2 linked regions of the Labrys monachus genome follow. The protein of the gene in region 2 binds, or shares a complex with, the protein of the main gene of each other region. Links are inferred from orthologs where the notes say so. Each region holds a gene or a part of one and is shown on either strand. Other genes may lie near its edges. The genes, in order: J3R73_RS12985 and dnaG.

Region 1 (8,391 bases), 750 kb from region 2 along the record:
GCCGGCGAGCCCATCGTCAATGCCAGTCCGCGCGACGCCATCCGGCGCGGCATCTTCCTCGTGCCGGAGGACAGGAAACAGTCGGGCCTGATCCTCGAACAGAGCATCACCACCAATATTTCCCTGCCCGACCTGATGTCCTACGCCACCTTCGCGCTGGTCGGCACCGGCCGGGAACGGAAGAATGCCGAGATCCAGCGCAAGGCGCTGAACATCAAGACGAAGGACGTGGCGACGATCGTCGGCACGCTTTCCGGCGGCAACCAGCAGAAGGTCGTCCTCGCCAAATGGCTCTCGATGCAGCCGAGGGTGATGATCTTCGACGAGCCGACCCGCGGCGTCGACGTCGGCGCCAAGACGGAGATCTACACGCTGATGCGCAGCCTGGCCGACCATGGCGTCGGCATCCTGATGATCTCCAGCGATCTCGAGGAAGTCATCGGCGTCAGCGACCGGATGGCGGTGATGCACGAAGGTTCCATCGCCGGCATTCTCCAGCGCGACCGCTTCAGCGAGGAGACCATCATGCAGCTCGCCGTCGGCCACAGCGTTCACTGAGAAAGCCCGCCATGCTCAAGAAAGACCTCAGCCTGCTCGTGCTGATCCTGGTAATCGGCTGCGCAACCGCCTTCCTCAATCCCCGCTTCATTTCCCCGATCAACCTTTCGAACACGGCCAATTTGATCGGGCTGTTCGGACTCTATGCGATCGGCGCCGGCTTCGTGATCATCACGGGCGGCATCGACCTGTCGGTCGGCTCGCTGTTCGCGCTGCTCGGCGTCGTCTTCGTCGATCTTCTCACCACCTACCAGATGAACTGGATCGTCGCGGTGCTGCTGATGGTGGTCGCGGGGATGGTCATCGGCGGCATCCACGCCTTCCTGATCCTCAAGATGCGGCTGCAGCCGTTCATCGTGACGCTGTGCGGCCTGCTGCTCTATCGCGGCATCGCGCGCTGGTACACCGACGACGGCACCGCCGGCTTCGAGTTCGGCCAGAGCTTTCCCTCGCTCGAATGGCTCACCACCGGCCGCACCTATGGCGTGCCGCATAGCTTCGTGGTCTTCATCCTCATCGCGATCGTGATGGGCATCGTGCTGCACTGGTCCGTCTACGGGCGCTATCTGTGCGCCGTCGGCAAGAACGAGGAGGCGGCCCGCTATTCCGGTATCCATACGGGAGCGGTGATCGCGGCGGCCTATGTCATCGCCAGCGGCCTGGCGGGGCTCTCCTCGGTCTATTTCGCGATGTATACCCGCTCGATATCGCCGGCTTCCCATGGCAATTTCTACGAGCTCTACGGCATTGCGGCCGCGGTGCTCGGCGGCTGCTCGCTGCGCGGCGGCGAAGGATCGGTCTTCGGCATCGTGCTCGGTGCCATCCTGCTCCAGATCCTGCAGAATCTCGTCAACCTCCTGGGCATTCCGAGTTCGCTGAACTTTGCGGTGATGGGCGCGGTGATCCTCGTGGGCGTGCTGGCGGACCAGCAGTTCGTGAACTACCGGCAATGGCTGAGCGGCCGCCGCCGCGACGCCGCGCTTGCCCGCAACGCGCCGCCGAAGGACGCCGGCGCCAGTTGACGGCGGCAGGCCGAGGCCGGCTTATGCCGGTCCGTGGCAGACCGCTTCGATATTGTTGCCGTCGGGATCGAGGACGAAGGCGCCGTAATAATCGGGATGGTAATGCGCCCTGATCCCCGGCGCGCCATTGTCCCTCGCCCCCGCGGCCATCGCCGCCGCATGGAAGGCATAGACCTCGCCCCGGTTGCGGGCCTCGAAGGCGACATGCACCGGGCCGCCGGCGGAGCCGCCGGTCCCGATCCAGAATTGCGGCTTGCCTTCGGGGCCATATCCGGCGTGCCGGCTGCCGCCGGTCATCGCCGCGGTCACTTCCTTGCAGACCGCGTAGCCGAGCGGCGCGAGTGCCGCGTCGTAGAACGCCCGCGAGGCATCGAAGTCGCGAACGGCAAGGCCGATATGGTCGATCATCGGGATTCTCCGCCGGGGGGGACGATGCGGTGATAGCGCGAACCGAGGCTGGTGAGAATTTCGTAGCACACCGTGCCGGACCTGCGCGCCACCTCGTCGATCGGCAGGTGCGGCCCCGCCAGCTCGATCCAGTCGCCGCGCGCGATCGTTCCCTCGGGCAGGGCGGAAATGTCGATCGTCGTCAGGTCCATCGAGATGCGGCCGGCGATGGGACAATAGCGCCCGCCCGCATAGGCGAGGGCGCTGTCGTAATCGTCGGAGGAGGAGCCGGCGCGCAGATAGCCGTCAGCATAGCCGACGCCGACGATCGCCAGCCTGGCCGGCGAGCGGCTCACCCAGGTGGCGCCGTAGCCGACGCTCTCCCCGGGCTGGACGGCGCGCACGGCGATGACGCGCGCCTCGACCGTGACGACCGGGGCCATCGGATTGGGCTTGTCCGGCGTCGGGTTGCCGCCATAGAGCGCAATGCCGGGACGGGTGAGGTCGAAGCCGAGGTCATCGGGCAGGAAGAGGCCGGAGGAATTGCACAGCGAGGCGGGAACGCCGGGAAACAGGCCGCGGACGGCATGGAAGGCGGCGATCTGCCGTCCGTTGAGGGGGTGCGCAGGCGTATCGGCGCAGGCCAGGTGGCTGATGAGCAGGCAGGGTTCGAACAGGCTGCCCTCGGCGAGCAGGGCTTCGGCCGCCTCCAGCCGCAGGCCGAGGCGCGCCATGCCGGTATCCACATGCAGCGCCGCGCCGCCGCGCCAGCCCGAGGCGGCGCAGAAGGCGGACCATTCGCGTATCTCGTCGAGCGAGCCGAGCACCGGTCGCAGGTCGTGCGCGGCGTAGACGTCGCCGGCGCCGGGCAGCAGGCCGTTGAGCACGTAGATCGAGGCCCGCGCATCCAGCCCGCGCGCTTTGACGGCCTCCGCCAGCTGGGCCGTGAAGAAGGTGCGGCACCCCGCTTCGGCGAGGGCGGGGACGGCATTCTCGATGCCGATGCCGTAGGCGTTCGCCTTGACCACGGCGCCGCATTCGGCGCGGGGCGCGCGCGCGCCGCACGATCGCCAATTGGCGACGAGCGCCGCGGTGTCGATGGTCAGGCGGCCATAGGCGCGGGAGCCGGCTTCGGCTGGTTCGGGAGAGCTCATGGCGACCATCGGGATCCCTTGGGAGCGCGGACATCCGGTCCGCTCATGTCTGCGACGGCGATGCTTCCAGGGCGGACCGGTGTTCGCACGCCCGGATGCTACATCTGCGCGGGAAGATGGTCGGCCCGCGCGAGATTGCCGAAGCGCGTCACGTCGGCGTCGAACTGCACCTTGACCGTACCGGTCGGCCCGTGGCGCTGCTTGCCGATGATCACCTCGGCGACGCCGGCCAGGCTCTCCATTTCCGCCTGCCACTTGAAGAACTCCTCGGTGCCCTCCTTGGGCATGCGGTTCTTCACGTAATATTCCTCGCGGAACACGAACATCACCACGTCGGCGTCCTGTTCGATCGAGCCGGATTCGCGCAGGTCCGACAATTGCGGCCGCTTGTCGTCGCGGCTTTCGACCTGGCGGGACAGCTGGGAGAGGCCGATGATCGGCACGTTCAGTTCCTTCGCCAGGGCCTTGAGGCCGGTGGTGATCTCGGTGATCTCCTGCACGCGGTTCTCGTTGCCCTTCTTGCCCGAGCCGGTCAGGAGCTGGATATAGTCGACGACGATGAGGTCGAGGCCGCGCTGGCGCTTCAGGCGCCGGGCGCGCGCCGTCAGCTGGGCGATGGCCAGGCCGCCTGTATCGTCGATGTAGAGCGGCACAGACTGCATGTCCTGGCTGGCCGTCACCAGACGGCTGAACTCCTCTTCCATGAGGTCGCCGCGCCGGATCTTGTAGGAAGGCACGTTCGCCTGCTCGGCGATGACGCGGGTCGCCAGCTGCTCGGCCGACATTTCCAGCGAGAAGAAGCCGACCGATCCGCCGTCCAGCGTCTTGGGCGTGCCGTCCGGCTGGATCTCGAAGCGGTAGTTCTTGGCGACGTTGAAGGCGATGTTGGTGGCGAGCGAGGTCTTGCCCATGCCGGGGCGGCCGGCCAGGATGATGAGGTCGGACGGCTGGAGGCCGCCCATGACGCGGTCGAGGTCGTCCAGGCCGGTCGCCAGGCCGGAAAGGTGGCCGTCGCGCTGATAGGCGGCCGACGCCATGTCGATGGCGTCCTTCAGCGCATCGGAAAAGCGCGCAAAGCCGCCGTCGTAGCGGCCGCTTTCGGCCAGCGAGAACAGGCGCCGCTCGGCCTCCTCGATCTGCTCGCCGGGAGGCATGTCGACGGGCGCGTCATAGGCGACGTTGACCACCTCCTCGCCGATCTGGATCAGCGAGCGGCGGATCGCGAGGTCGTAGATCGTCTGGCCGTAATCGGCGGCATTGATGATCGTCGTCGCCTCGGTGGCGAGGCGGGTGAGATATTGCGAGATCGTCAGCCCGCCGATGTCCTGATCGGGACCCATGAAGGTCTTGAGGGTGATCGGCGTCGCGATCTTGCCGCCGCGGACGAGGCTGGAAGTGATCTCGTAGACCTTGCGATGCAGCGGGTCGAAGAAATGGTCGGGGAGCAGGAAGTCGGAGACGCGATAGAATGCCTCGTTGTTGACGAGAACGGCGCCCAGCAACGCCTGTTCGGCTTCGACATTATGCGGCGCCTGCCGATAGGCCGGGGCCTGGGCGGTGTCGAGCTTGTGGACGGTGGCTTCGTTCTGGGGCATGCGACTCGGCTGCTGTTGGGCGGACAGTGTAGCACGGGTCGCAGGCGGGAAGGGGCGGTGCGGTTCCATCCACACTGATCCACAGGCTGCCGGCCGGGCAGTCGAGGCTGCCCGGCCGGTCGGCTCGCGAAAAGCGCGGATCAGACGTCGGGCTGCTCGCCCGTGCCGGGGACGCCGGGGATCTCGACGTCTTCCGGATTCTCGTATTCGTCTTCCTCGTCGCGGGGAACGGTGACGTCCTCGCCGCGGGCCTGGCGCTCGGCTTCCTCGGGGGAACGGGCGATGTTGGCGGTGATGAAGACCTCCACTTCCGGATGGAGGTGGACGGCGACCTTGTGCACGCCGATCGTCTTGATCGGCGTGTTGAGCACGATCTGGGAACGGGAGACGGTGAAGCCCCCGGCCGTGGCGGCGTCGGAAAGATCGCGTGCGCTCACCGAACCGTAGAGCTGGCCCGATTCGCCGGCCTGCCGGATCAGCGTCACGGTCTGGCCGTTGAGCTTGACCGCAACGGCCTCGGCTTCCTTGCGCTGTTCGAGGTTGCGGGCCTCGAGCTGCACGCGCTCGTTCTCGAAGCGCTCCTTGTTCGCCTTGGTGGCGCGCAGGGCCTTGTTGTTCGGCAGGAGGAAGTTGCGGGCATAGCCGTCCTTCACCCTGACGGTATCACCCATCTGGCCGAGCTTGGAGACGCGCTCGAGCAAAATCACTTCCATGGTCTTCTCCTTCGTTTCGAGGTCACTTTGGTCTTTGCGGGGATCGCGGCCAGCCACCCGGACCCGAGAGGCGCCGCAGATTGAAGATGAGATCGAGGACGCCGACGACGGCGAGCGCACCGAAGGCGAACCAGCTCATGACGAAGCAGAGCAGATAGACGATCGCGAGCAGCATCGGCCGCGTCGCCCTGCCGCGCGTCACGAAATGCACGACGGCGAAGCCCTGCACCGAGAAGGCCCCGATCATCGCCGCGAGCAGCAATTGCCCGGCGAGGCCGTAGATGTCCGGAAGCATCGAGACGATACCTCCGCCCGCCAGCAGCGCGAGGGCCCACCACGGCAGGCGCAAGGCGGCGACGTCGGGCCAGGGGCGGGGGAGCCGCCCCGATATGCGTGCGATGCGGGCCGAAAGCCACAGGCCGCAGAGGCTGCCGATGGTGGCCGAGATGGCCGACAGCGGCAGCGCGACATAGCTGAGCAGCCGCAGGAATGCCGTGGCATCCTCGACGTCGGGAATGACGAGGGGGTGCTCCTTCGGAATCCCGAACAGGACATGCGCGGACTCGGTGAGGGTCTGCTCCAGGCGGCTCACGATATCGGCATAGGAGGTGCTGAACGAGATCGCCGCGATGAGAACGATCGCCGCACTGAGGACGGCGGCGACGACGACGAGCGTGCCGAGGGGAATCCGCCCGCGCCCTTCATCGGCGGTCCGCCTGTCGGCGATCGCCAGATAGGCAAGACCCCAGGCCGGAAGCGCGATGGTCACGCCGAAGGACAGGCCGTCGGATATGTCGAGGACGACCGCGAGCAGCACCATGGCCGAAACCGCGGCGACGAGGCCGGCACGATAGCCCCAGCCCAGCGTGACAAGCGTGATCGGGAGGGCCGCGAAAATCATGAGGACGACACCCATGACCGAGCCGCCCAGCGGGGCGAGCATGAGAGCGGCGGCCGCAAGGCCCGCGCCGAGTCCGATGGGCGTTTCGCGTGTCATCGTCGAGCTGTCCCGCTGTCGCGGTTAGAGGCCCTGAGGGAGCCCCAGCCATGGCCGGAACACCGGCTGACTGTCGTTGAGGAAGGAGGCGAGGCGCCGGAGCGCCCCGCCGATGGTCGGGTCAGCCGATCACGTAGGGCAGGAGGCCCAGGAAGCGCGAGCGCTTGATGGCCTGGGCCAGCTCGCGCTGCTTCTTGGCCGAAACGGCCGTGATGCGGGAAGGAACGATCTTGCCGCGCTCGGAAATGTAGCGCTGCAGCAGCTTCACGTCCTTGTAGTCGATCTTCGGCGCGTTGGGGCCCGAGAACGGGCAGGTCTTGCGGCGGCGGAAGAACGGACGGCGTCCTGGTGCGGTTGCCATGATTATTCTTCTCCTCCGTCCTCGACACCCTCGCGGGGCGTTTCGAAGCGATCGCGGCGCGGGGCGCGGTCACGGTCGCCGCCGAAGCGGCCCGGTCCACCGCGGCCACCGCCGCCGAAGCCGAAGCCACGGTCGTCGTCGCGGCGGTCGTCGCGGTCGCTCTTGCGCAGCATCGCCGACTGACCTTCTTCCAGCTCTTCGACCGCGAGGGTCAGGAAGCGGATGACGTCTTCGGAGATCGACATCTGCCGCTCGACTTCCGCGATCGCGGCGTGCGGCGCGGTGATGTTGAGCAGCGTGAAGTGCGCCTTGCGGTTCTTCTTGATACGGTACTGGAGCGATTTGACGCCCCAATATTCAGTCTTGCCGACCGAGCCGCCATTGGCTTCGATGACACCCTTGAACTGGGCGGTCAAAGCTTCGACCTGTTGAGAGGTCACATCTTGGCGAGCCAGGAAGACATGCTCGTAATTGGGCATGATAGGGCCTGTCCTCGTTACGTTTCATCGCCCGGCGCGAAGCCCCTCGTGACCCTGCAGGCCGTCGAGGAATGTCCCAGAGAGCGGAGACACGGGATGACGAGGTATCAACCTCTGCCGCGGGAGACGCGACCATCCGTTCAGCCTCCGGCCGAAGCGAAGCCGGGTCCTTACAGAGTTTGGCCGGACCACGCAAGAGGAAGTTGCGGGCGGAGCCGGGACGGCGCTCGAATTCAGCCGCGCCGGGGCCGTAGCGCCGATGCGAGAATGGCGGCGGCGATGACGGCGAAGGTGATCGCCATCGTCAGCACATTGTCGAATTCCCCGACCAGGCGCTCGTAGAAGATCACGAATCCGATGAAGATCAGGAGGAAGGACAGCGCCGTCTTCAGGTAATGGAAGCGGGCGATCAGTGCGTCGATGACGAAATAAAGCGCGCGCAGCCCGAGAATGGCGAAGATGTTGGAGGTGTAGACGATGAACGGGTCCCGGGTTTGCGACAGCACGGCGGGAACGCTGTCCACCGCGAATATGATATCGGCGATGTTGATGGTCATGAACGCTGCGAACAGCGGCGTGGCGTAGCGCAGGGGCCGCCCGCTGCCGCGCTCGGGCCTGGTCACGAAGAACTTGTCGCCGTCGAACTCGCGCGTCATGCGCAGGCGTCGCATCAGCCAGTGCACGGCCGAGTTGTGGTTGAGGTCGAACTGGTGCTCGCCGCCGAACAGCATCCTGAGGCCGGTCGCGATCAGGAACACGCCGAAGATGTAGAGCAGCCAGGCGAAGCGCTCGACCGCAGCGGCCCCGACGCCGACGAACAGGCCTCGCAGCACGATCGCGGCCAGGATGCCCCAGAACAGCACGCGGTGCTGATATTCGCGCGGCACGGCGAAGAAGCTGAAGATCACCGACATCACGAAGACGTTGTCGATCGACAGGGACTGCTCGAGCACATAGGCGGTGAAGAAGAGCGACCCCTGTCCCGCGCCGAAATAGAGCCAGACGCCCATCCCGAAGATCGCGGCAAGCGCGGTATAGCCGGCCGTCAGCGTGAGGGACTGGCGCAGCGACAGCACGGGGACGCGGCGGCTGAGATAGCCGAGATCGAAGATTAGAACCGCACTG
Region 2 (2,931 bases):
GCGGGCGCGGCCGGTTCTTCGGCCTCTTCGGTCTCGGTCTCCTCATTGTCGACGACATTGATGCCCATCTCGGAGAACATGGCGAGCACGTCCTCGATCTGGTCGCCGTCGACCTGCTCGGAGGGCAGGACGTTGTTGATCTCTTCATGCGTGACATAGCCACGCTTCTTGGCGCGCTTGATCAAGGCGCGGACGGCGGCATCCGAAAGGTCGAGGAGGGGACTGTCCTGGCTCGGCGCTTCGGTTTCCGGCGTCTCTTCCTTGTCAGCTTCTTTTTTCGCCATCGTCGTTGTCCTCATCGCCTCGAACCGGCCAGCCTCCCGCAAGGACCGCTGGCTTAAGACCGCACCTTGTGCCACACCCGAAGGCATGGCCGGATTCCCTCCCGCAGAGGGATTGATCGCCAACACCAAAAAGGGCAGCGTCCGTTGTCCGGAGCCACCCGACTCGCTGTCGCACCATTGACGGGTAAACGCTAATCCGCCGTTAACCCTGCTCGATCCGTTTTCCGGTCCGGCCGGCGAAAGCCGGACCGGAAAACGGACTACATGGCCCGTGCCGCACGTCCAGATGAAGCTCCGAACCCATCGATCGTCGCCTCCATGCCTTCCATCGCGGCAAGCTGGGCCTTGATCTCCGTCAGATGGGCGAAATTCTCTTGTGTGAAGTCCTGTTCGAGCGCGGCAGCGGCAAGCCTGAGCTCCTTATGTAACGTACGCGATTTGTGATGCAAGGTCACCACATGCATGAATCCCTGCTGAACATCGGAAAAAGCGGCGTCGTGGCGCACCCAGAAATGGGTCGGCGCACTCGCCGCGCTGATATGAGCGAGCAGGCGCTCGAATCCGAGCACGTGCAGCTGCGCGGTGATCACAGGTGATTCGCGCTGGCCGTGGGCCGCGCAATCGATCAGCGCCTGGCGCAGGCGGTTGGCTTCCGCATTGTCGAATTCCAGCTCGGCCAGCGTCTCGCAATGATGATCGAGAAGTTCCGGATGCGCCACCAGGGCCGCGAGGATGAGCGCTTCCCGGGCGGGCAGCCCGCCATGGCCGCCGCGCACGCGGACGCTTTCCTTGACGCCGGGGGTGACGAGGCGGCCGAGGGGCGCCGCCTCGCGCCGGCCATTGCCCTGCTGGCGCCATGGCTGCCTCTGCGTCCTGTCGAAGGAGCCTTGCGGCCCGCGGGCCGGGGCGAACAGGCCGCGCAGCCTCGTCTCCATGTCGGCGCGGTAGTGCTTGCGGACTGTTTCGTCGCGGATCGGGGCGAGCGCCTCCATCAAGCGGCGCTCGAGCGCGGCACGGGCCTCCGGCGTCGAGAGGTCGCCGTTCTCGGTCTCGCGGGCCCACAGGATGTCGGAGAGCGGCAGGGCCGCCTGCAGCACCTCGCCTACGGCGCCCGGTCCGGCCCGGCGCACCAGTTCGTCCGGGTCCTGCCCGTCGGGCAGCAGCGCGAAGCGGAGCGTCTTCGCCGGGCCGATCTGCGGCAGGGCGACGTCGACGGCGCGATAGGCGGCGCGGCGGCCCGCCTTGTCCCCGTCGAAGCACAGGACCGGCTCCTCGCTCAGGCGCCAGAGGAGGTTGAGCTGGTCTTCCGTCAGCGCCGTCCCGAGCGGGGCGACGGTATGGGGAAAACCGGCGACGCTCATCATGATGACGTCGACATAGCCTTCCACCGCGATGATGCCGCCCTTGTCATGGGCCGCCTTGCGGGCCTTGTGGTGGTTGTAGAGGCAGGAGCCCTTGTGGAAGAGCGGCGTTTCCGGCGAGTTCAGGTATTTGGCCTGGGCGTCCTTGTCCATGGCCCGGCCGCCGAAGGCGATCACGCTGCCGCGGGCGTCATGGATCGGGAACATCACCCGGTCGCGGAAGCGGTCATAGGGGACCTGGATATCCTCGCCATGGATGAGCAGGCCGGCCTCGATCATCGCGTCGCGGTCGACGCCCCGGGAGGCGAGGTGGTCGCGTAGCGCATATTTCTCGTTGGGCGAATAGCCGATGCCGAACTCGGCCTGGATCGCCGGCGTCAGGCCGCGATCGGCGAGATAGCCGCGCGCGGCCGCGCCCTCGCGCGCCTGCAGGCGGCCCTGGAAGAAGGCGGCGGCGAGATCGAGCACCTCGTGCAGGGAAGCGCGCCGCTCCTCGCGGACGACGTCCTCGGCCGTCATCTTCGGCAGGGCCACGCCGGCTTCGTCGGCGCAGCGGCCGACCGCCTCGGGGAAGGAAAGGCCCTCGACCTCCATCAGGAAGCGGAAGATGTCGCCATGCTTGCCGGAGGAGAAGCAGTGATAGAAGCCCTTCTGGTCGTTGACGTAGAAGGATGGCGTCTTCTCCGCGTTGAAGGGAGACAGGCCGCGCCACTCCCGGCCCTGCTTCCTGAGCTTGACGCGCTTGCCCACGACCGCGGACACCGGAAGGCGGGCGCGGATCTCGTCGAGCAGGGCAGGCGGATATTTCATGGCTTCAATCTGAGGATGGGCGCTGCGTTGGCAAGGTGCATGGAGGGCATGCTCCTCGCCGGATGTTTCGAGGATACCAGATATCAGCCGATGACGTCGCCGTCCTTCGCGTTCGCTCCCCTCAATCGGGGCCGCCGGCAGCCTTCATCGATGGTTCTGGGAACCACCGCCGATACGCCCGGATCGGATGGGCGGCAAGTGCGGATCGCCGATCTCGGCCGCCGTCTGCTTGAAGATGCCTCTGAGCCAGGCCAGCAAGCGGTCGTTCTTGCGGGCCGCAGGCCAGACCATGGTGAGGGGCAGGGCTGTCCTTTCCAGCGGCGGTTCGGCGAGGACGAGATCGAAAGCGTCCGCGAACCGGCGCGCGAAGGCGCGCGACAGCGTCGTCACCATGTCGGTCCTCGCCACCACCGCCAGGGCGGCGGTGAAATGCGGGGTCGTCAGGGCGACGCGCCGTTCGAGGCCGGCGGCCGCCA

Evidence for each region.
Region 1: the proteins of dnaG (region 2) and J3R73_RS12985 are in contact, whole or in part, in a crystal structure (PDB 2R6A), measured with the Geobacillus stearothermophilus proteins. The link is inferred for Labrys monachus from one-to-one orthologs. Residues at the interface, in WP_049624496.1 of Geobacillus stearothermophilus: Lys456, Leu457, Leu458, Pro459, Ala460, Asn463, Ala464, Leu467, Leu535, Leu536, Ile537, Ala538, Gln544, Glu545, Asp548, Tyr549, His552; in WP_033016901.1 of Geobacillus stearothermophilus: Ser13, Glu15, Ala16, Gln18, Glu91, Leu92, Asp94, Ala95, Val96, Pro97, Thr98, Ala99, Ala100, Asn101, Tyr104, Tyr105, Ile108.

The regions. Positions count from the first base shown.
Region 1 is NZ_JAUSVK010000001.1:2,867,830-2,876,220, forward strand. The notes cover bases 2,469-5,442. They hold J3R73_RS12985 (replicative DNA helicase), read right to left. Parts: upstream 4,717-5,442; coding sequence 3,220-4,716; downstream 2,469-3,219. Other genes in these bases: alr (alanine racemase), read right to left, coding at 2,469-3,121; rplI (50S ribosomal protein L9), read right to left, coding at 4,857-5,429. In the rest of the region: J3R73_RS12965 (sugar ABC transporter ATP-binding protein), read left to right, coding at 1-558; J3R73_RS12970 (ABC transporter permease), read left to right, coding at 570-1,580; J3R73_RS12975 (VOC family protein), read right to left, coding at 1,602-1,988; more of alr, read right to left, coding at 1,985-2,468; J3R73_RS12995 (DUF2232 domain-containing protein), read right to left, coding at 5,452-6,426; rpsR (30S ribosomal protein S18), read right to left, coding at 6,548-6,787; rpsF (30S ribosomal protein S6), read right to left, coding at 6,790-7,266; J3R73_RS13010 (TerC/Alx family metal homeostasis membrane protein), read right to left, coding at 7,500-8,391. UniProt on the Escherichia coli protein: The main replicative DNA helicase, it participates in initiation and elongation during chromosome replication. Travels ahead of the DNA replisome, separating dsDNA into templates for DNA synthesis.
Region 2 is NZ_JAUSVK010000001.1:2,122,276-2,125,206, forward strand. It holds dnaG (DNA primase), read right to left. Parts: upstream 2,456-2,931; coding sequence 545-2,455; downstream 1-544. Other genes in the region: rpoD (RNA polymerase sigma factor RpoD), read right to left, coding at 1-284; J3R73_RS09615 (LysR family transcriptional regulator), read right to left, coding at 2,600-2,931. UniProt on the Escherichia coli protein: RNA polymerase that catalyzes the synthesis of short RNA molecules used as primers for DNA polymerase during DNA replication.